One region of the Kitasatospora putterlickiae genome, then DNA from elsewhere that is predicted to be linked to it. Evidence: riboswitches for the same ligand, from Rfam matches in the RefSeq annotation. Region 1 holds a riboswitch; each other region holds the start of a gene.

What was found. Region 1 has a riboswitch for cobalamin ahead of ABD308_RS14510 (FecCD family ABC transporter permease). Riboswitches for the same ligand answer to the same signal wherever they lie in the genome.
Region 2: linked by a shared signal. The riboswitch ahead of ABD308_RS33735 (GHMP family kinase ATP-binding protein) and the one ahead of ABD308_RS14510 (FecCD family ABC transporter permease) in region 1 are both predicted to bind cobalamin.
Region 3: linked by a shared signal. The riboswitch ahead of nicT (Nickel transporter NicT) and the one ahead of ABD308_RS14510 (FecCD family ABC transporter permease) in region 1 are both predicted to bind cobalamin.

What each region holds. Positions count from the first base shown of each region.
Region 1 is NZ_BAAAKJ010000135.1:3,139-10,909, forward strand. It holds gene ABD308_RS14480 (ABC transporter substrate-binding protein) at 106-1,041, shown strand; gene ABD308_RS14485 (amino acid ABC transporter permease) at 1,100-2,050, shown strand; gene ABD308_RS14490 (amino acid ABC transporter ATP-binding protein) at 2,047-2,847, shown strand; gene ABD308_RS14495 (CGNR zinc finger domain-containing protein) at 2,988-3,572, shown strand; gene sodX (nickel-type superoxide dismutase maturation protease) at 3,577-4,035, opposite strand; gene sodN (superoxide dismutase, Ni) at 4,232-4,627, shown strand; cobalamin riboswitch at 4,845-4,972, shown strand; gene ABD308_RS14510 (FecCD family ABC transporter permease) at 5,077-6,165, shown strand; gene ABD308_RS14515 (ABC transporter ATP-binding protein) at 6,162-6,953, shown strand; gene ABD308_RS14520 (ABC transporter substrate-binding protein) at 6,988-7,771, shown strand, end outside.
Region 2 is NZ_BAAAKJ010000388.1:11-4,550, forward strand. It holds partial or broken gene ABD308_RS33730 (ferric reductase-like transmembrane domain-containing protein) at 1-873, opposite strand, end outside; cobalamin riboswitch at 1,095-1,333, shown strand; gene ABD308_RS33735 (GHMP family kinase ATP-binding protein) at 1,539-2,435, shown strand; gene ABD308_RS33740 (cysteine synthase family protein) at 2,432-3,454, shown strand; partial or broken gene ABD308_RS33745 (ATP-grasp domain-containing protein) at 3,451-4,540, shown strand, end outside.
Region 3 is NZ_BAAAKJ010000029.1:59,857-67,627, reverse strand. It holds gene ABD308_RS04040 (hypothetical protein) at 1-377, opposite strand, end outside; gene nicT (Nickel transporter NicT) at 750-1,871, opposite strand; cobalamin riboswitch at 1,902-2,094, opposite strand; partial or broken gene ABD308_RS04030 (ArsR/SmtB family transcription factor) at 2,177-2,515, shown strand; gene ABD308_RS04025 (hypothetical protein) at 2,569-2,952, opposite strand; gene ABD308_RS04020 (Fpg/Nei family DNA glycosylase) at 3,010-3,840, opposite strand; gene ABD308_RS04015 (AAA family ATPase) at 3,937-4,851, opposite strand; gene aroQ (type II 3-dehydroquinate dehydratase) at 4,963-5,391, opposite strand; gene aroB (3-dehydroquinate synthase) at 5,400-6,488, opposite strand; gene ABD308_RS04000 (shikimate kinase) at 6,481-7,002, opposite strand; gene aroC (chorismate synthase) at 6,999-7,771, opposite strand, start outside.

The DNA of each region.
Region 1 (7,771 bases):
ACCCCCGAGCCCCACCCGTACAGCGCCGTACGGCCTTTGCTGCCAAGGTGCGCCGCCTCCCCGCGGTGCGCTCCGCCCGACCTCTCCCTCAGGAGGAGATCCCCCATGACCGCCCGTACCCAGCGCACCCGCCTCCTCGCCACCGCGGCGGTGCTCGCGTCCGCGTCGCTCGTGCTGACCGCCTGCGGCAGCAGCGATTCCTCCTCCAACGGCGGTACCGCCGGCGCCAATCCGAGCGCCAGCGTCGCGGCCGTGACCGCGGACCCGGCGCTCGCCCCGCTGGTCCCGGCCGACGTCAAGAGCTCGGGCAAGCTCATCGTCGCCGCCGACGCCTCCTACGCGCCCAACGAGTTCAAGGACGACAAGGGCAACATCGTCGGCCTCGACGTCGACCTCGCCGGGGCGATCGCCAAGAAGCTCGGCCTGACCGCCGACGTGCAGAACGCCGACTTCACCTCGATCATCCCGGGCATCACCGCGAAGAAGTACCAGCTCGGCATGAGCTCCTTCACCGACACCAAGGAGCGCGAGCAGACCGTCGACATGGTCACCTACTTCAGCGCCGGCAGCGCCGTCGCGGTGAAGAAGGGCAACCCGGACAAGATCGACCCCAAGGACCTCTGCGGCAAGAAGGTCGCCGTCCAGACCGGCACCACCCAGGCCCAGGAGATCACCGACGTCCGCAACCCGGAGTGCGCCAAGGCGGGCAAGCCGGCCATCCCGAACGACGGCGACAAGTTCACCCTGCAGACCGACGTGACCACCGCGCTGGTCTCCGGCCGCGACCAGGTGATGATGGCCGACTCCCCGGTCGTCGACTACGCGGTCAAGCAGACCAACGGCCAGCTGGAGAAGCTCGGCGACACCTACGACAGCGCGCCCTACGGCGTCATCGTCGACAAGGGCTCGCCGCTGGCCCAGGCCGTCCAGGGCGCCGTCCAGTCGCTGATCGCCGACGGCACCTACAAGCAGATCCTGGCGAAGTGGGGCGTCGAGGCCGGCGCGATCGAGAAGTCCGAGATCAACGCCGCCAAGAGCTGACCCCTCGCACCACCACACCCCCTGAGGCCCCAAGGTGAATTCTTCCGAGCAGGGGACGGTGAAATCGCGACGGCCTGAGACCATCAAGGCCGTCCCGGTCCGCCACCCCGGACGCTGGGCCGGAGCCGCCGTCATCGTCGTTCTCGCGGCGATGCTGCTCCACGCCCTGATCTTCAACCCCGCGTTCCAGTGGGACGTCGTCAAGGACACGCTGCAGAACGAGCAGATCCTCCGCGGCATCGTCACGACGCTGGAGCTGACCGTCCTGTCCATGCTGATGGGCGTGAGCGGCGGCGTGCTCCTCGCGATCATGCGGCTCTCGCCGAACCCGCTGCTGTCGGGGACGGCCTGGTTCTACATCTGGGTCTTCCGCGGCACCCCCGTCCTGGTACAGCTGGTGTTCTGGAACTTCCTGGGCGCCCTCTGGCCGAAGCTGTCGATCGGCATCCCCTTCGGCCCCGAGTTCTGGTCCGAGTCGACCAACGTCCTGATCCCCACCTTCACCGCCGCCCTGCTCGGCCTCGGCCTCAACGAGGCGGCGTACATGGCGGAGATCGTCCGCGGCGGCATCCAGTCCGTCGACGAGGGCCAGACCGAGGCCGCGCACGCCCTGGGCATGAGCCGGGCGGCCACGCTGCGCCGGATCGTGCTCCCGCAGGCGATGCGGGTCATCATCCCGCCCACGGGCAACGAGACCATCTCGATGCTGAAGACCACCTCGCTGGTCCAGGTGATCTCGCTGTCCGAGCTGTTCACCGCCGGCCACGACATCTACTCGCGGACCTTCCAGACCATCCCGGTCCTCGTCGCGGTCAGCATCTACTACCTGATCATGACCTCGATCCTCACGGTGGGGCAGTACTACATCGAGCGGCACTACGCTCGTGGTGCGAACCGGACGCTGCCGCCCACTCCGATCCAGCGGCTCCGGCTGCTGTTCGGCGGCAGGCCCACCCCGAAGGCCAAGAACGACGTGGTCCCCGGACTTGAGGGAGGTGGCCACGTATGAGCGATCTGACCAAGACCCCCGCCGACGCCCGCGACGGCGGCCCCATGGTGAAGGCCGAGGCCGTCCACAAGTCGTACGGCCCGGTCGAGGTGCTCAAGGGCATCGACCTGGAGGTCAAGCAGAGCGAGGTCTTCTGCCTCGTCGGCCCGTCCGGCTCCGGCAAGTCGACCTTCCTGCGCTGCATCAACCACCTGGAGAAGATCAACGGCGGCCGGCTCTGGGTCGACGGCGACCTGGTCGGCTACCAGCAGCGCGGCGACAAGCTCTACGAGCTCAAGGACCGCGAGGTCGCGATGAAGCGGCGGGACATCGGCATGGTGTTCCAGCGTTTCAACCTCTTCCCGCACATGACCGCGGTGGAGAACGTGATGGAGGCGCCGGTCCAGGTCAAGGGCGAGTCCAAGGCCGCGGCGAAGGAGCGCGCCATGGCCCTGCTGGAGCGGGTCGGCCTGGCCGACAAGGCCAGGAACTACCCCTCCCAGCTCTCCGGCGGCCAGCAGCAGCGGGTGGCCATCGCCCGGGCGCTCGCCATGAAGCCCAAGCTGATGCTGTTCGACGAGCCGACCTCGGCGCTCGACCCCGAGCTGGTCGGCGACGTCCTGGACGTCATGCGCGGGCTGGCCGAGGAGGGGATGACCATGATCGTGGTGACCCACGAGATGGGCTTCGCCCGCGAGGTCGGCGACGCGCTGGTGTTCATGGACGGCGGCGTGGTCGTCGAGTCCGGCAACCCCCGCGACGTCCTCACCAACCCCCAGCACGAGCGGACCCGCGCCTTCCTCTCCAAGGTGCTCTGAGTCCGGGGTGCTCTGAACGCTCCGCTCCGCTGCGCGGCGCCCGGCAGGCCGGTCCTGCCCGTACCCGCCGCTTTCCCGCTTCCGCCCCGCGGGTAATAGGCTGGAGGCAATCAGCCCGTTACCGATCTGGAAGGACCACCGTGGAGCTCGCCTCGTACGCCGATCTGGCCGTCCGGCTGGTGAACACCGAGGAGCCCGAGCGCGGCACCGACTCGCTGACCTCGGTGGACGCGGTGCGCGGCCTCTTCTCGGACGCCGCCCGGGCCCGGGACCTCGCCGACGAGTCCGACCTGCCCCGGCTGCGGGCCGTCCGCACCCGGCTGCGCGGGGTCTTCGAGGCCGCCGCCGAGGGCGAGGAGGTCCGCAGCGTCGACCTGCTGAACAGCCTGCTGATGGAGTTCCCGGTCAGCCCGCTGGTCTCCGGCCACGACTACCTGGACGAGGCCGGCCGGCCCCGCTGGCACCTGCACCTCGCCGACAACTCCCCCACCGCCACCGCGCACTTCAGCGCCGTCGCCTGCATGGGCCTGGCCGTCCACCTGACCGAGCTGGGCGCCGACCGGCTCGGCATCTGCCAGGCCGCGCCCTGCCGCAACGCCTACCTGGACACCTCCACCAACCGGTCCCGCCGGTACTGCTCGGACCGCTGCGCGACCCGCGCCAACGTCGCCGCCTACCGGGCCCGCAAGCGCCTGGAGGCCGCGGCGGCGGCCTCGGAGAACTGATCCCCTAGGAGTTCTGCAGCTCCTCCGGCCGGACCCAGACGCCGAGCCGGCGGGCCAGCCCGGGCACCCGGGCCAGCGGGCCGGAGAGCAGCAGCCGCTCCAGCCGGCGGCCCGGCGCCAGCCAGGCCGGACGCGGGCGCAGCCGCAGCAGCACCCGGCCGAGCACCAGCTCGTCCGGCACCGCGCCGTAACTGCGGCTGTCGCTGTCCACCGGCCGGTTGTCGGAGAGCAGCCACCAGCCCTTCGGCCGCCGGCCGTCGGCACGCTTGACCACCAGCAGGTTCTGCTGGAACGGGTGGCGGAAGACCACCACCGCGCCGGGCCGGATCCGCGCGCCGTACCGCACCAGCAGCTGGTCGCCGTCGCGCAGGGTCGGCACCATCGAGTCCCCCGCCACGTCGATCAGCCCGAACGGCGCGCCGCCCGCCGGGGGCCCCTCCTCCGGTTCCGCGCTCCGTGCCACGACTCCTCCTCCCGGCCCGCGTCCCGCCGCGTCCCGCGGTCGCACACCAGTCTGCCGCACGGCCGCGCCCCGACCGATGTCCGGATTCGCCCGGTTCCGGCTCCGCCTTTTGCCCTAGGCCCGCCGCCCGATCGAGAAACCACAGGGCCCGAAGGGTAATCTCGGGCGCGGGAAGACGATCTAAGGAAGGACTTCCATGTTCTCTCGCCTGTTTGCACCCCGCGCCACCGCCCACGCCCACTGTGACCTGCCCTGCGGCGTGTACGACCCCGCCCAGGCCCGCATCGAGGCCGAGTCCGTCAAGGCCACCCAGGAGAAGTACCAGGCCAACGAGGACGCGCACTTCCGCGCTCGCGCCGTCATCATCAAGGAGCAGCGCGCCGAGGCCGTCAAGCACCACATCTCGGTGCTGTGGAGCGACTACTTCAAGGCCCCGCACTTCGAGAAGTACCCGCAGCTGCACCAGCTCGTCAACGACACCCTGAAGGCCGCCTCGGCCGCCAAGGCGTCCACCGACCCGGCCACCGGCCAGGCGCTGCTCGACCTCATCGCCGAGGTCGACAAGATCTTCTGGGAGACCAAGCAGGGCTGATCCCCGCTCACTCCTCCTTCGAGCGCCCTCCGTCCGCGACGCCGGACCGGGGGCGCTCGTGTGTTCCCGGCCACAGCGTTTTCGCCCGCTCGCCTCCGGGGCGCTCTGACCCGGCGCCGACACTCGTCGCTCCGGCACTCCCTCCTCCGTCGGTCGCTAGTCGCTCCTCCCTTTCGGCACCGGCGCGCCCCTTCGGCTCAGGGCGGAGCGGTAAGGGCTGCCCGGCCTTCGCGCTTGTTATGCTGCCAGGGCGTCCAGAGGGGGAAGCCGGTGCGAATCCGGCGCTGACCCGCAACGGTAAACGGTGCCCCGCGCCCGTGAGCCCGATCGCCCGAGGACGCCGACCTCCCGACAACTCGCCGTGGACTGCGAAGGGATGGCGCCCCGGCACACCCGCGCCCGGGCGCGCCGCCCCGCGCCGTTCGCGGCCCGAGGCAAGGCGCGCACCCGTGACCAGCACCGCGACCGCACCGGCCACCGCCGCAGCCCCACCGGGCCCGCGCCGCACACCCGCCGTACCGCTGGCCGTCGCCCTCGCCGCGGCGCTGCTGGTCTCCCTGGTCTGCGCCGTCGCGGTGGGCTCCTCCGGGCTCGGCTGGGGCCAGGTGCTGCGGCTGCTGCGCGCCGGACTGACGGGCGGTCGGCTGGAGGCCGACGAGGCCGCCGCCTACGCGATCGTCTGGGAGATCCGGCTGCCGCGCGCCGTCCTGTCCGCCGTGGTCGGCGCCGGACTCGCCGCCACCGGGGTCGCCGTCCAGGCGATGGTCCGCAACGCGCTCGCCGACCCGTTCGTGCTCGGCATCTCCTCCGGCGCCGCGGTCGGCGCCAACGCCGTGCTGATGCTCGGCGCCTTCGCCTCGCTCGGCGTCTGGGCGCTCTCCGCCTCCGCCTTCGCCGCCGCCCTGCTCGCCATGGTGCTGGTCTACCTGACCGCCAGGACCGCCCACGGGCTCACCCCGCTGCGGCTGGTGCTCACCGGCACCGCGATGTCGTACGGCTTCTCCGCGCTGACGGCGCTGATGGTCTTCGCCGCCGCCCGCGGCGAGGCCGCCCGCTCCGCCATGATGTGGCTGCTCGGCAGCCTCGGCGGCGCCACCTGGGGCTCGGTGCCGATCGCCGCCGCCACCGTGCTGGCCGGCCTGGCGTACCTGGCCTGCGCCGCCGGACGGCTGGACGCGCTGGCCATGGGCGACGAGACGGCCGCCTCGCTCGGCGTCGACCCGGACCGGCTGCGCCGCGAGCTGTTCGTGGTCACCGCGGCCGTCACCGGCACCGTGGTCGCGGTCAGCGGGGCGATCGGCTTCGTCGGGCTGATGGTCCCGCACCTGGTGCGGATGCTGGTCGGCGCCGGCCACCGCCGGGTGCTGCTGGTCGCGCCGCTCGCCGGGGCGCTGCTGCTGGTCTGGGTGGACATCGTCTCCCGCACCCTGCTGGCGCCCGCCGAACTGCCGGTCGGCGTGGTCACCGCGGCCGTCGGGGTGCCCTGCTTCCTGCTGCTGATGCGCCGTCGCGGCTACACCTTCGGAGGCGGCCGGTGAGCGACTCCCCCGCAGCCCTGGACCTCGCCGTCGACGGGGTCTCGGTCGACCTGGCCGGCGTCCGGCTGGTCGACGACATCACGCTGACCGCCCGCGCCGGCCAGGTGGTCGGCCTGATCGGCCCGAACGGCAGCGGCAAGTCCACCCTGCTGCGCTGCGTCTACCGGGCGCTGCGGCCCGCCTCCGGCGCCGTCCTGCTGGGCGGCGACGAACTGCACGCGCTCGCCCCGCGCGAGGCCGCCCGGCGGGTGGCGGCGCTGCCGCAGGAGCACTCCGCCGAGTTCGACTTCACCGTGGCCGAGGTGGTCGGCATGGGCCGGCTGCCGCACCGGCGCGGCGCCCTGGCCGGGCCGTCCGCCGGGGACGGGGACCGCTGCGCCGAGGCGCTGCGCCGGGTCGGCGCGGCGCACCTGGCCGCCCGGGGCTTCCTGAGCCTGTCCGGCGGCGAGAAGCAGCGGGTGCTGATCGCCCGCGCGCTGGTCCAGGAGCCCAAGGTGCTGGTCCTCGACGAGCCCACCAACCACCTGGACATCGCGCACCAGCTGGAGGTTCTGGCGCTGGTCCGGGAGGCCGGTCCCACGGTGCTCACCGCGCTGCACGACCTCAACCTGGCCGCCGGGCACTGCGACCTGCTGTACGTCATCGAGGACGGCCGGATCGTCGCCTCCGGGCCGCCCGCCGAGGTGCTCGAACCGGACCTGCTGGCCGAGGTGTTCAAGGTCCGCGCCACGCCCGTGCGGCACCCGGTCACCGGGGCCGTCCAGCTGCTCCTCGACCGCCTGCCCTAACCCACCCGCCCCCGCCCCTTCCCCGAGGACCCCCATGCGCACCAAGGCCGTTGCCGCCGCCGCCCTGCTCGCCCTCGCGCTCACCGGCTGCGGCGCCGAGATCGCCCCGAGCGGTGACGGCGCCGCCGACGCCTCCGCCCACTATCCGGTGACCGTGAAGAACTGCGGCGCCGAGGTCACCTTCAAGGAGAAGCCGGCCCGCGCGGTCACCAACGACATCGGCATCACCGAGCTGATGTTCGCCCTCGGCCTGGAGGACCGGATGGCCGGCTACGTGATGCCGGACGACAAGGGCCGGGTGGAGCAGGTCGCCTGGAAGGACTCCTACCAGCGCGCGACCTGGCTCTCCAAGGACCGGATCACCAAGGAGATCGCGCTGGACGCCAGGGCCGACCTGGTCTTCGCCGGCTGGCACTACGGCTTCGACGAGGGCACCGGCTTCACCCCGCAGACGCTGTCCGGCCTGGGCATCGGCTCCTACGTGCTCAGCGAGTCCTGCCGCAGCGGCAAGGGCCCGGAGCGCGGGGTGATGTCCCCGCTCGACGCGCTCTACACCGACCTGGCCAACCTGGGCGAGATCTTCGACGTCCGGGACCGGGCCGACCGGCTGATCGCCGACTTCAAGGCGCGGATCGCCGCCGTGCCGGAGCCCGCGCACCGGCCCGGCGTCTTCCTGTACGACAGCGGTGAGGACAAGCCGTACACCTCGGGCCGGTTCGCCGCCCCGGAGGAGATCATCGCCAAGGCCGGCGGGCGGAACGTGATGGGCGACGTCGCCGACTCCTGGACCACCGTGGGCTGGGAGAGCGTGGTCCAGC
Region 2 (4,540 bases), on a different contig from region 1:
CGCCACCCGTCCGAGCGCCCGCACCACCCAGGCCGGCAGCGACCGGACCCCGCCCCGCCCCGGCGTGCCCAGCCGCTCGGCCCGCCGGGCCGGCCGCAGCAGCCGGACCAGCAGCAGCACGGCGAGCGGGACCTGCAGCAGCCACAGGACCGTGCGCGGCCACTCGCCGAACCACACGTTGGTCCCGTAGAGCAGGGTGTGCCAGACGCTCAGCACGTAGACGACGACCACGAAGCGGTGCAGCCGCCGCCAGGTGTTCGGCCCGATCCGGTGCCGCAGGTAGAACAGCAGGCCGAGCGGCACGGCCAGGTAGAGCGCGCCCTGCCCGAGCGGGATGGCGGTCCGGCCGGTGCCGGAGTCGTACCAGCCGGGCACGAAGCTGTCGGCGAACCCCGACCAGAGCCGGTCGCCCCACGCCGACTCGGCCTCGTAGCGCACGAGTTCGGCCGCGAACATCAGCGCGTGCGCGAACATCAGGGCCGTCGTGGTCAGGCTCGTCGTACGGTGCCAGCGCTCCAGGGTCTGCCGGGCGACGGGCAGCCGCTCGGGCCGCGGCCCGGACAGCAGCAGCCCGAGCACCACCGTCCCCCAGGCCCACAGCAGCCCCGACCAGCCGAACGCCTGGCTCAGCAGGTACATCCAGTACGTGCGCGCGTCGTCCATGAACGGCATGACCGCCACCGTCGCCGAGGTGCCCGCGTCCATCCGGACGTACAGCAGCACGAACACCGCCACGGTGACGCCGACCGCCGCGCTCGCGTCGGGCAGCGCGGCCCTCAGGTCGGCGCGGAGGGCGACGCGTTCGGCGGGCCGCTTCCCGGCGGCGGGCGGGGTGTCCGGGCTGTCGTCCCCCGGCGTCGTCTCAGGTGGCATGGTGGACCTTCCGGAGCGGGGGCACACCGGTGGGGCGGTGCGCTGTGGGGGATGGGACGCACCAGTGTGGCGGAGTGGCGCGGACATGCCGAGCCCGTATCCGGCCAGAGTGCCTCGTGGACCGACGGCCTTCCCGCCACGGCGCCGGACGCCCCGGCCCCGGACCGCTCGCATTCGGACAAGCGCCCGCACGCGCCCTGCCACCGGAGCGCGAGCCCCCGTATGCTCGTGTCCGCAGCCGGTTCGCGCCTCCCGACCGACCGGACTTCGGCGGCGCGACGCAAGAGGGAACCCGGTGGGAAACCGGGACTGTCCCGCAGCGGTGAGTGGGAACGAAAGCCGTCAACAGCACTGGGCCTGGCTCCGCCCCGGCCCGGGAAGCGACGGCCGGTAGGTGTGCGCCGATCCGTCGGCGCACCGGCCCGCGAGTCCGAAGACCTGCCGCTGCGCCCGCACCCCCACGTGCGGGCTGTGCACGGTGACCTCGTGGATTGGGTCGGCGGTACGGACGGCTGCGCGGCGTGCGACGACACGCCGTGCGCTCCTCCACCGGTCATGACACGGGCTCGGAACGAGGAGGAGGACGTGTCCGTGACCGCGCGAGTTCCGCCCGCCCGCACCGGGCGCCCACCGGCCCGCCCCCGGCGGGCCCGGACGGCGCGACGGTGACCCCCACCGGAGGGGCCCGGTCCGCCCCGCCGCCGGGCGGCACGCTCTCCGGTGTCTGCCACGGCACCCTGGGCGAGCTCTACCAGGGACCGCTGCGCGCCGGGTCCCGCCCCGACATCGCGGTGGTGTCGTTCCCCGTCGACCGCCACTCCTGGGTGCACTTCACCCCGGGGACGGACCCGCCGGACCCGCTGCCGCTCGGGGCGAAGGCCGCGATGGCGGCCCGGCTGTTCCTGGAGCGCTTCGGGCTGACCCTTCCGCCGGGCCGCTGGTGCGTGCACTCCGAGCTCACCGTCGGTGTGGGCATGGCGAGTTCGACCGCCGACATCGTGGCGACGCTGCGCTGCCTGTTCCGGATCTTCGCGCTGCCGTACGACACCGGCGTGGTGCTCGCCGTGCTGCGCGAGATCGAACGGGCCGACAGCGTCTTCCTCGACGAGTTCGCCCTGCACCTGAGCGGCCGGCACCGGGTGGTGCGGCGGCTGGGCACCGGCATCGGCTTCCACACCGCGTACATCACCGAGCCCGGGACGGTGGACACCGCCGCCGTCACCGACCTGCTGCTCGGGCACTACCGGCGGCACGGCGAGGAGTACCGGCGCTGCCTGGCCGACCTGCTGAAGGGCTTCGCCGAGGGCGACCCGGCCGCCGTCGCGCGGACGGCCACCGCCAGCGCCGCGCTCTCCCAACGGGTGCTCCCCAAAGCGACGTTCGACGCGCTGCTCGCCCACCGCGAGGAGTTCGGCGCCGACGGGATCTTCGTCGCCCACACCGGCTGCCTGATCGGCTACCTGCTCCCCGGACGCCCCGACGCCGCGCTCAAGTCGGACCTGTCCGCGTTCTTCCACTCGCTCGGCCACCAGTGTTCCTTCGCCCAAGGAGGCTACAGGTGATCCACCCCCACATCGCCGACGCCCTGAAGGTCCCCGACCTCGTCCGGCTCACCGACGGCCTCGTGCTGGTCCGGTTCGAGTCGATGAAGATCTACTCGGCGCTCGCCGCCGTCCGCCACCTGCTGGAACGCGGCACCGTCCGCCCCGGGCAGACCCTGGTGGACAGCTCCAGCGGCATCTACGCCTACGCCCTGGCGCTCGCCTGCCACCGGCACGGCACGCGCTGCCACATCGTCGCGTCCACCACCGTCGACGCCACCACCCGCGCCCAGCTGGAGATCCTCGGCGCCACCGTGGAACAGGTCGTGCCGTCCCGCGACCTCAAGCTGGACCAGGAGCTGCGGGTACGACGGGTGCGCGAGCTGCTCGCCGAGCACCCGGACTGGCACTGGATGCGGCAGTACCACGACGACGTCCACTACCTCGGCTACCACGAGGTCGCCGACCGGATCACGGCCGCCTTCCCCGGCGCCGCGCTGACCGTCGTCGGCGGCGTCGGCTCCGGCGCCTCGACCGGCGGGGTGGCGACCCGGCTGCGCGCCGTGGACCCGTCCGTGCGGCTGGTCGGCGTGCAGCCCTTCGGCAGCGTCACCTTCGGCAGCCAGGGGCACCACGACCCGGAGGCGATCATCGCCGGGATCGGCTCCTCCATCGTCTTCGACAACGTCCGCCACCACCTCTACGACGGCATCCACTGGCTGGACTTCACCCACGCGATGGCGGGCACCGTCGCCCTGCTGCGCGACCACGCCGTCTTCGCCGGGCTGTCCACCGGCGCCGGCTACCTGGCCGCGGCCTACGAGGCGCGCCGCCACCCCGACCGGCTGCACCTGGTGATCGGCGCCGACACCGGCCACCGCTACGTCGAGCGCGTCTTCGCCCGGCACGCCGAAGCCCCCGACCCGGCCGCGCTGAAACCGGTCGAGGTCTCCGCCCCCGAGGAGATGTCCATGCCCTGGTCCACGATGGCCTGGCGGCGCACCGCGTGCCCGCCGCACCGCGAGGAGCGGGCGGCATGAGCGTCGTCTGCCTGGAATCGCTCACCTTCGGCCTCGGCCACCTGGTGCGGGCCGCCGACGCGCTCGGCGAGCGGCTGACCCTGCTCACCCGCGACCGCTCCTACTACACCTACGAGTTGGAGCGGCTGCCGGCCCACGCGCTGGACGTCGTGGAGACCGACACCTTCGACGTGGACGGGCTCACCGCGCTGCTGGCGCGCTCCCCGCGGCCGCGCGGTCTGATCAGCTCCACCGACACCTGGACGCTGGTCGCCGCCGAACTCGCCGAACGGCTCGGCCTGCCCGGCCTCGACCCGGCCGTGCTGCGGCTGACCCGCGACAAGTCGGCGGTGCGCCGCCGGCTGTACGAGGCCGGGCTGACCCGCGGCCGGGCGGTACCCGTCACCGGGACCGGCCCGGCGACGGCGCGGGCACTCCTCAAGGAGCCCGGCCTGCCCGCCGTCCTCAAGGACACCGCGGGCACCGGCAGCCAGAACGTCTGGCTGGTGCGCGACCCGGCGGAGCTGGACGCCGTCCTCGCCGAGGCCGCCGGGCGGGAGCTGCGCGGCCGGCTGTTCGCCGAACCGTACGTCGCCGGGCCGGTGTACAGCGCCGAGACGCTCGGCTGGGACGGCCGGACCAGACTGCTGGGCGTCTCCAGCCGGCTGATGTCGCCCGAGCCCCACTTCCGGGAGGAGATCACGGCGTTCCCGGTGGCGTTCCCGGAGCCGCGCCGGGCCGCGCTGGAGCGGTGGCTCGGCGACGTCCTCGCCGCCGTCGGCTACACCGACCGCTTCGCGCACGTGGAGTTCGTGCTGACCGCCGACGGCCCGGAGATCGTCGAGATCAACCCGCGGATCGGCGGCGCACTGGTCGGCGAGGGCCTGTGCCGCGCGCTCGGCGTCAACGTCTACGAGGCGCTGGTCGAGGCCGCGCTCGGCCGCCGCCCCGCCCTGATGGACGCCGAACCGCCCGGCGGGCCCGCCGTCGCCTTCGTGCTCGGCTACCCGGCCGCGCCCGGGGTGTACACCGGCGTCGCCGGGCTGGACCGGCTGGCCGGCCTGCCCGGCTCGCCCGCCTGGTACCCGGTCAGGTCGCCGGGCGACC
Region 3 (7,771 bases), on a different contig from region 1:
CACGGATCGCCGTTCACGACGGAGGCGGCATTGTTCTTCAGCTGCTGCCCACTGCCCTCGTTGGGCCGGCAGACCGAGCCGCCGAGGTTGCTGTTGATGGGCTGGTAGTTGTACCCGAACTGGTAGAGCACGAGGATGTTGCCGTTCGGCGAGTTGACGCCGTAGTGGTCGTCGATGTCCTTGTTCGACATGAAGCACGAACTGGTGGACATCCCGTACTCGTTCTGCGAGTTGAAGAAGATGGCGAAGCAGTTCGCCTTGTCGCCGAAGTTGCACGTGTCCGAGACGTACTCGATCGCGTGGGCCGGTACGACGGTGGAGAGCGAGACGAGTGCGGTGGCGGCCAGCGTGGCGGCGACCGCGAGGGGACGCTTCATGGATGATCCTCCGGTGTCACTGGTCATCCGCGTCGACGTACACGCGGGAACAGACGGGGCAGCCGGAGGGAAAAGGGAAAATCGTCTACGGACCAGCCTGGTCGGACTCCCGCCCCCAGGCCACCCCCCGGCGGTCCCTTGAATGATTCCCGCAAAGGCGATGGCCGTCAAGGGAGATGATCGTCACGCCGAACCCTTCTCCCTTCGTCCCCGTACTCAGTTCGCCTTTGCCAATTCCGCGTTTTTCCCGTCCCTACCCTGACGCAATCGGACGAAGCGATTGAACAGCCCATAGCGGGACACCTGCACGCGCAGGAGGACGGAAGAGGAACCAGAAGAGGTTGCGGGAGGCGTGACGGCCCTCGTGGGCCGCTACTCCGCGGCGCCGGCGGGCTTCGGGGTCCACTTCCGTTCCACGCCGGCCAGGCGCCAGTAGGCGATGGCGGCGGCCCAGACGACGACGAAGAGGCCGACGATCGCGTAGCCGACGTTGTCGAGGGAGATGCCGGCGACCCAGCCGGTCACCGGGTCGGTGAGGTCGAGCTTCTCGTGGAGGACGCCGACGAGTTCGATGGTGCCGATGATGAAGGCGACCGCGATGGACAGGCCGGTGATGGTCAGGTTGTAGTACACCTTGCGGACCGGGTTGGAGAACGCCCACTGGTAGGCGAAGTTCATGAAGGTGCCGTCGAGGGTGTCGAACAGGCTCATGCCGGCCGCGAACAGCAGCGGCAGGCAGGCGATGGCGTACCAGGGCAGGCCGGAGGCGGCGCCGGAGCCGGCCATCACCATCAGGGTGACCTCGGTCGCGGTGTCGAAGCCCAGGCCCAGCACCATGCCGACCGGGAACATCTGGCCGGGCCGGGTGATCGAACGGGTGGCCCGGTTCAGCACCCGGGCCAGCAGGCCGCGGGCGTTCAGGTGGGCCTCCAGCTCGGCCTCGTCGAACCGGCCGGCCCGCATCGAGCGGAAGACCTTGAGGATGCCGAACAGCGCGGCCAGGTTGAGCGCGCCGATCAGGTAGAGGAAGACGCCCGAGGCCGAGGTGCCGACCACGCCCAGCCACTGGTGGGTGGTCGACTCGTCGTCCATCAGGGTGGTGGCCAGCTGGGCGCCGCCCGCGACCAGGGCGGCCATCAGCACCACCATCGAGGAGTGGCCGAGGGCGAACCAGAAGCCCACCGAGACGGGACGCTTGCCGTCCGCCATCAGCTTGCGGGTGGTGTTGTCGATCACCGCGATGTGGTCGGCGTCGAAGGCGTGCCGCATGCCGAGGGTGTAGGCGGTGATGCCCAGGCCCACCCCGAAGACCTGGGTGCCCACCTCGTACTTCTCCGGTGCGACCAGGAAGATCAGCGTGCCGAACGCCACCACGTGCATGGCGAGGATCACGCCCATCAGCCCGGCCGTGCGCAGGGTGTCCTCGCGGCGCCAGCGGAAGGCGGGCAGGGCGGCGGGCGGCGCCGCGGTGGTGGCGGTTTCGGGCAGGGTCATGCGGATCACGCTCCAGCACCTCGTGGAATGACTTCGTGAGATGCCGCGGCCGGTCTCCTGGCTGACGGGGCTCCCGTACCCGCCTTCCCAAGCGCGCGAGGCGCCCAGTGGCGTCGTGGGTACGGACACTCTCCCCCGATCACAGTGGCGAGGGCCGCTCCGGAATGGGACCCCTGAGGGTCCGTCACCGGTCTTCCCGAGCACCACGGCGGGCAACACCGTAGGGGCCCCGGCCGACCCATGCAAGGCTGCGTACCTACGCAGGTGTTCAGGATCACAACCGGCCGCCTGCCAGAATGGGCCGTATGCATCTCGTACCGGCCGACCGCGCGGGCCACCGCACCATCGACGGCCACCGGGTCTGCGAAGCCATCGCCGCGATCGGCGACACCGCCCACGTCCGCTCCTGCGCCGACCGGTTCGCCCTGCTCGCCGACCCCGGCAGGCTCGCCCTCCTGCTCGCCCTGCACCGCACCGGCCCGCTCGCCGTGACCGACCTCGCCGTCGCCACCGGCATGCGCGACCCCGCCGTCTCCCAGGCCCTGCGCCTGCTCCGGACGGCCGGAGCGGTGGCTGGCGAGAAGGAGGGGCGCGTTGTGCGCTACCGGCTCGTGGACGCAGCCCTGCGCCCCCTCCTCGACCAGTGCGCCAGTGACGCGCCCGTCATTCACGGACCGTCGGCCGCCCGACCCGCCGACTACCCGGGCAGATTCGCCAAAACCACCGCCGGCAGCAGCTGAGCGGCCACCAGCAGCGCCCAGAAGCCCGCTCCCCCGACTCCCCGGCGGCGCGCCCCGAACCAGTTCACGACAACCGCGAGCAGCAGGTACGGGAGGAGGGCGGCCAGGGTCACGCCGAGCGCGAGACCCGCTCCGTCCCTCGTGTTGTACGGATTGGCGGTGGTCCACCCGAACCGGGCGAACACGAAGTCGGCGAGGAAGCTCCAGGTGAACCAGTACGGGATCACTCCCACGATGCCGAGCGGCAGGTTCACGAGCACCGCCACGACCGGCGCCGGAAGCCCGCGCCCGCCCCGACGCGCTCCCTGATGATCGGCGAACTCCCCATCCGCGAAAGACATGTGGACGACCCTACCGGCGGGCCGGTTCGCGCACGGCCGAATCGATCGAACGGGGCATCACGTCCAGGCGGAGGCCGGCTGGCAGAACGGGCACCAGAAGAGGTTGCGGGAGGCGTGCTCCTCGGTCCGGACGTCGGTGCCGCAGACCAGGCAGGGCCGGCCGGCCCGGCGGTAGACATAGACCTCCCCGCCGTGGTCGTCGACGCGTGGCGGGCGGTTCATCGCCTCGGGGGTGTGCTCGGGGCGGACGGTGTCGATCCGGCCGGCGGTGACGCCCTCGCGCATCAGGGCGACCAGGTCCGCCCAGATCGCGTCCCACGCGGCCCGGCGCAGCGCGCGGCCGGGCAGCTGCGGGTCGATGCCGTGCCGGAACAGCACCTCGGCGCGGTAGACGTTGCCGACGCCGGCCAGCACCTTCTGGTCCATCAGCAGGGCGGCGATCGTCGTGCGGCTGCCGGTTATCCGCCGCCAGGCGGCGTCCGGGTCGGCGTCGGCGCGCAGCGGGTCCGGACCGAGGCGGGCGGCGACGGCGGCCTTCTCCGCGTCGGTGATCAGCGCGCAGGTGTTGGGGCCGCGCAGGTCGGCGTAGTGCTCGTCGTTCTCCAGCCGCAGCCGGACCAGGCCGACCGGCTCGGGCGCCGGTCCGTCGCCGAGGTCACCGAAGGTGAAGCCGCCGTACAGGCCGAGGTGGACGTGCACCCAGGCGTCCTCGCCGAAGCCGAGGAAGAGGTGCTTGCCGGTGGCCTCGGCCGCGACCAGCTCCCGTCCGTCGATGAGCTTGGCGCCGTCCGCGAAGCGGCCCTGCGGGCTGCCGGCACGGACCGGCCGCCCGCCGAAGGCGCGGTGGTTCTCGGCGGCGAGGCGGTGGATGATGTGGCCTTCCGGCACGGGCGCGGCTCCCCCCGGTGGTTCGTTCAGGACCCGTCCATCATCGCAGCCGGCACCGACACTCCGGCCCGCCCGCCGGGGCGCCCGAAGGGGGCCTCAGCGCACCGGGGCGCCCATCAGCCGGGCCAGGATCACCCGGTCGAGTTCGGCGGCCGTGGCCGCCACGTCGAGGTGGGAGTTGTCGATGATCGGCAGCCCGGAGTTGTACCAGCCGGCCATCCGCCCGTGGATCCTGGCCACCTCCTCGTCGCCGAGCCGGCGGTTGCCGCCGCGCCGGGCGTTGCGGCCGAGCACCGAGTCCAGGCTGGGCAGCAGCACCACCGGGATCATGCCGGGGCCGATGTGCCGCTTCCAGCCGCCGAGGCCGATGGCGGGGCGGTCAGGGAACACGGCGTCGTCGATGATGCAGGAGATGCCGTTGGCGAGGTAGTTGCGGCAGGCGAAGCCGCAGGTCCGGCGGGCCAGCCGGTACTGCGCCTCGGAGGCGTTGTTCCAGCCGGACTGCGGGTTGGCGAAGCCGGACTGCACCCACTCGCGGACGTCGTCGAGGCTGATGTGCGCGGTCGGGGTGGGGCGCCGCTCGGCCCAGTAGCGGGCGACGGTGGTCTTGCCGGCGCCGGCCGGGCCGATCAGCAGCACCGCGATCGGGCCGGTGGCCGCGTGCTGCTGCGGCGGGCGGGCGGGCAACAGGACGGGCGCGCCGGACGGCAGCAGGAAGTGGCCGGTGGACCCGGCGGGCACCGGCGCCACCGGACCGCGCGCGGCGGCCGGAGCGGGCCCGGGAGCCGGAGCAGGGGCGGGAGCCGGAGCGGGCGCAGGGGCAGGGGCAGGGGCAGGAGCGACGGGCGGCCCCGGCGGGACGACCGGCACCGGCACGGTCGGCGGCCCGGACGACGCGGCGGGCGCGGGCACCTGAACGGGCGCGGGCCCGGGAGCCGGGTACGCGGGAGCCGGCGGAGCGACGGGACGCGGGGGGACGGGTCCACCCCCGGGGTACTGCGTCACGGTCACCTCCCGACTTCCTACAGCGGGGACACTACACGCCGGTGCGGCGGTGGACACAGTCCGCCGCCGCACCGCCGCTGGTCACCGCCCCGGCGCCCCCCGGTCGCCGACGCCCCGTCAGCCCGTGGCGAGCTGGTCGGCCAGCGCCCGCAGCGCCAGTTCGTACGAGCCGATCCCGAACCCGGCGATGGTGCCGGAGGCCACCGCGGAGATCACCGAGGTGTGCCGGAAGGTCTCCCGGGCGTACGGGTTGGAGATGTGCACCTCGATCAGCGGCGCGGTGCGCTGCGAGGCGGCGTCCCGCATCGCGTACGAATAGTGGGTGAACGCGCCCGGGTTGATCACCACCGGCACCCGGCCGTCGGCCGCCTCGTGCAGCCACTCGACCATGGTCTGCTCGGAGTTGGTCTCGTGCACCTCGACCTCGAAGCCCAGCTCCTTGCCGAGCGCGGTGCAGCGCTCGACCAGCCCGGCGTACGAGGTGGAGCCGTAGACGTCGGGCTCGCGGCTGCCGAGCCGCCCGAGGTTGGGGCCGTTGAGCACCATCACCCGGGTCACGAGGACACCTCCGCGTAGGCGGCCACCAGCAGCGACGGGTCGGGGCCCTCCAGCACGGAGGTCTTGCCGAGGCCGTCCAGCACGATGAAGCGGATGAGGTCGCCGCGCGACTTCTTGTCGATCTTCATCGCGTCCAGCAGCTTGGGCCAGGCGTCCGCCCGGTAGCTGAGCGGCAGCCCGACCGAGGCGAGCACGGTGCGGTGCCGGTCGGCGGTCGCGTCGTCCAACCGCCCGGCGAGGCGGCCGAGTTCGGCGGCGAACACCATGCCGATCGAGATCGCCGCGCCGTGCCGCCATTTGTAGCGCTCATTGCGCTCGATGGCGTGGCCGAGGGTGTGGCCGTAGTTGAGGATCTCGCGCCGCCCGGACTCCTTGAGGTCCCCGGAGACGACATCGGCCTTGACCTGGATGGCCCGCCGGATCAGCTCGACGGTGTGCGGCCCGGCCGGGGTCTTGGCGCCCTCCGGGTCGGCCTCGATCAGGTCGAGGATGGCCGGGTCGGCGATGAAGCCGCACTTGATGACCTCGGCGAGGCCGGAGACGTAGTCGTGCCGGGGCACGGTCTCCAGGGTCGCGAGGTCGGCCAGCACGCCCACCGGCGGGTGGAAGGCGCCGACCATGTTCTTGCCCTCGGCGATGTTGATGCCGGTCTTGCCGCCGACCGCCGCGTCGACCATGCCGAGCAGCGTGGTGGGCATGGAGATCCAGCGGACCCCGCGCAGCCAGGTGGCGGCGACGAAGCCGGCCAGGTCGGTGGTGGCGCCGCCGCCGAGGCCGAGGACCACGTCGGTACGGGTGAACCCGGTCTGCCCGAGCACCGACCAGCAGTACGCGGCCACCTCGGCGCTCTTCGCCTCCTCGGCGTTGGGCACCTGGAGGGCGATCGCCTCGTAGCCCTCGCCGGCGAGGTCCTCGCGGATCGCGTCGGCGGTGGCCGACAGCGCCTCCGGGTGGATGATCGCCACCCGGCGGGCCCTGGTCCCGATCAGCGGCGCCAGCTCGCCGAGCAACTGGTGCCCGATCAGCACGTCGTACGGGTCGTGGCCGGCGCTGCCGCCGACGTGAATCCTGACGGTGTCAGTCATGGGGGGTCTTCAGCTCCAGTGCTTCCAGTACGGCGTCCGCGACCTGCTCGGGGGTGCGGCCGGCGGTGTCGACGACGGCGGTGGCCACCTCCAGGTAGAGGGGGCGGCGGGCCTCCATCAGCTCGCGCCAGCGGGCCCGCGGGTTGACGGCCAGCAGCGGGCGGGGGGCGTCCAGGCCGACCCGCTTGACCGCGTCGGCGAGCGGCACCTCCAGGAACACCACGGGCAGGCCGCGCAGCAGCTCGCGGGTGGGTTCGGCCATCACCGCGCCGCCGCCGAGCGCGAGCACCCCGCCGTGGGTCCCGGCGGCGGCGCGCACGGCGGCCGCCTCCAGGGCGCGGAAGTGCGGCTCGCCCTCGTCGACGAAGATGTCCGGGATCGGCTTGCCGGCCTGCTCCTCGATGTCCGCGTCGGTGTCGCGGAAGCCCACGCCAAGGCGTTCGGCGAGGACCCGCCCGACGGTGGACTTGCCACTGCCGGGCGGGCCGACCAGCACGACGACCGGGGAGGTCATCGGACGATCAGGTGGTCGAGGTAGTTCTGCGCGTTGCGCCGGGTCTCCGACACGTGGTCGCCGCCGAACTTCTCGTTGACCGCGTCGGCGAGCACCAGGGCCACCATCGCCTCGGCGACGATGCCGGCCGCCGGCACCGCGCAGACGTCGGAGCGCTGGTGGTGGGCCTTGGCCGGCTCGCCGGTGCGCACGTCCACGGTGCGCAGCGCGCGCGGGACGGTCGCGATCGGCTTCATCGCGGCGCGCACCCGCAGCAGCTCACCGGTGGACAGGCCGCCCTCGGTGCCGCCGGAGCGGCCGGAGACGCGCCTGGCGCCCTCGGGGGTCGGCACGATCTCGTCGTGCGCCTGCGAGCCGGGGACCCGGGCCAGCTCGAAGCCGTCGCCGACCTCGACGCCCTTGATCGCCTGGATGCCCATCAGCGCGGCGGCGAGCCGGGCGTCCAGCCGACGGTCCCAGTGGACGTGCGAGCCGAGGCCGACCGGGACGCCGTAGGCGAGCACCTCGACGACGCCGCCCAGGGTGTCGCCGTCCTTGTGGGCCTGGTCGATCTCGGCGACCATCGCCTTCGAGGCGTCGGCGTCCAGGCAGCGCACCGGGTCGGCGTCCAGCTTCGCCTCGTCCGAGGGCAGCGGCAGCACGCCGGCCGGGGCCTTGGCGGCGGCCAGCTCGACCACGTGGCTGACGATCTCGATGCCGCAGGTCTCCTTGAGGTAGGAGCGGGCGACGGCGCCGAGCGCGACGCGGGCGGCGGTCTCCCGGGCGCTGG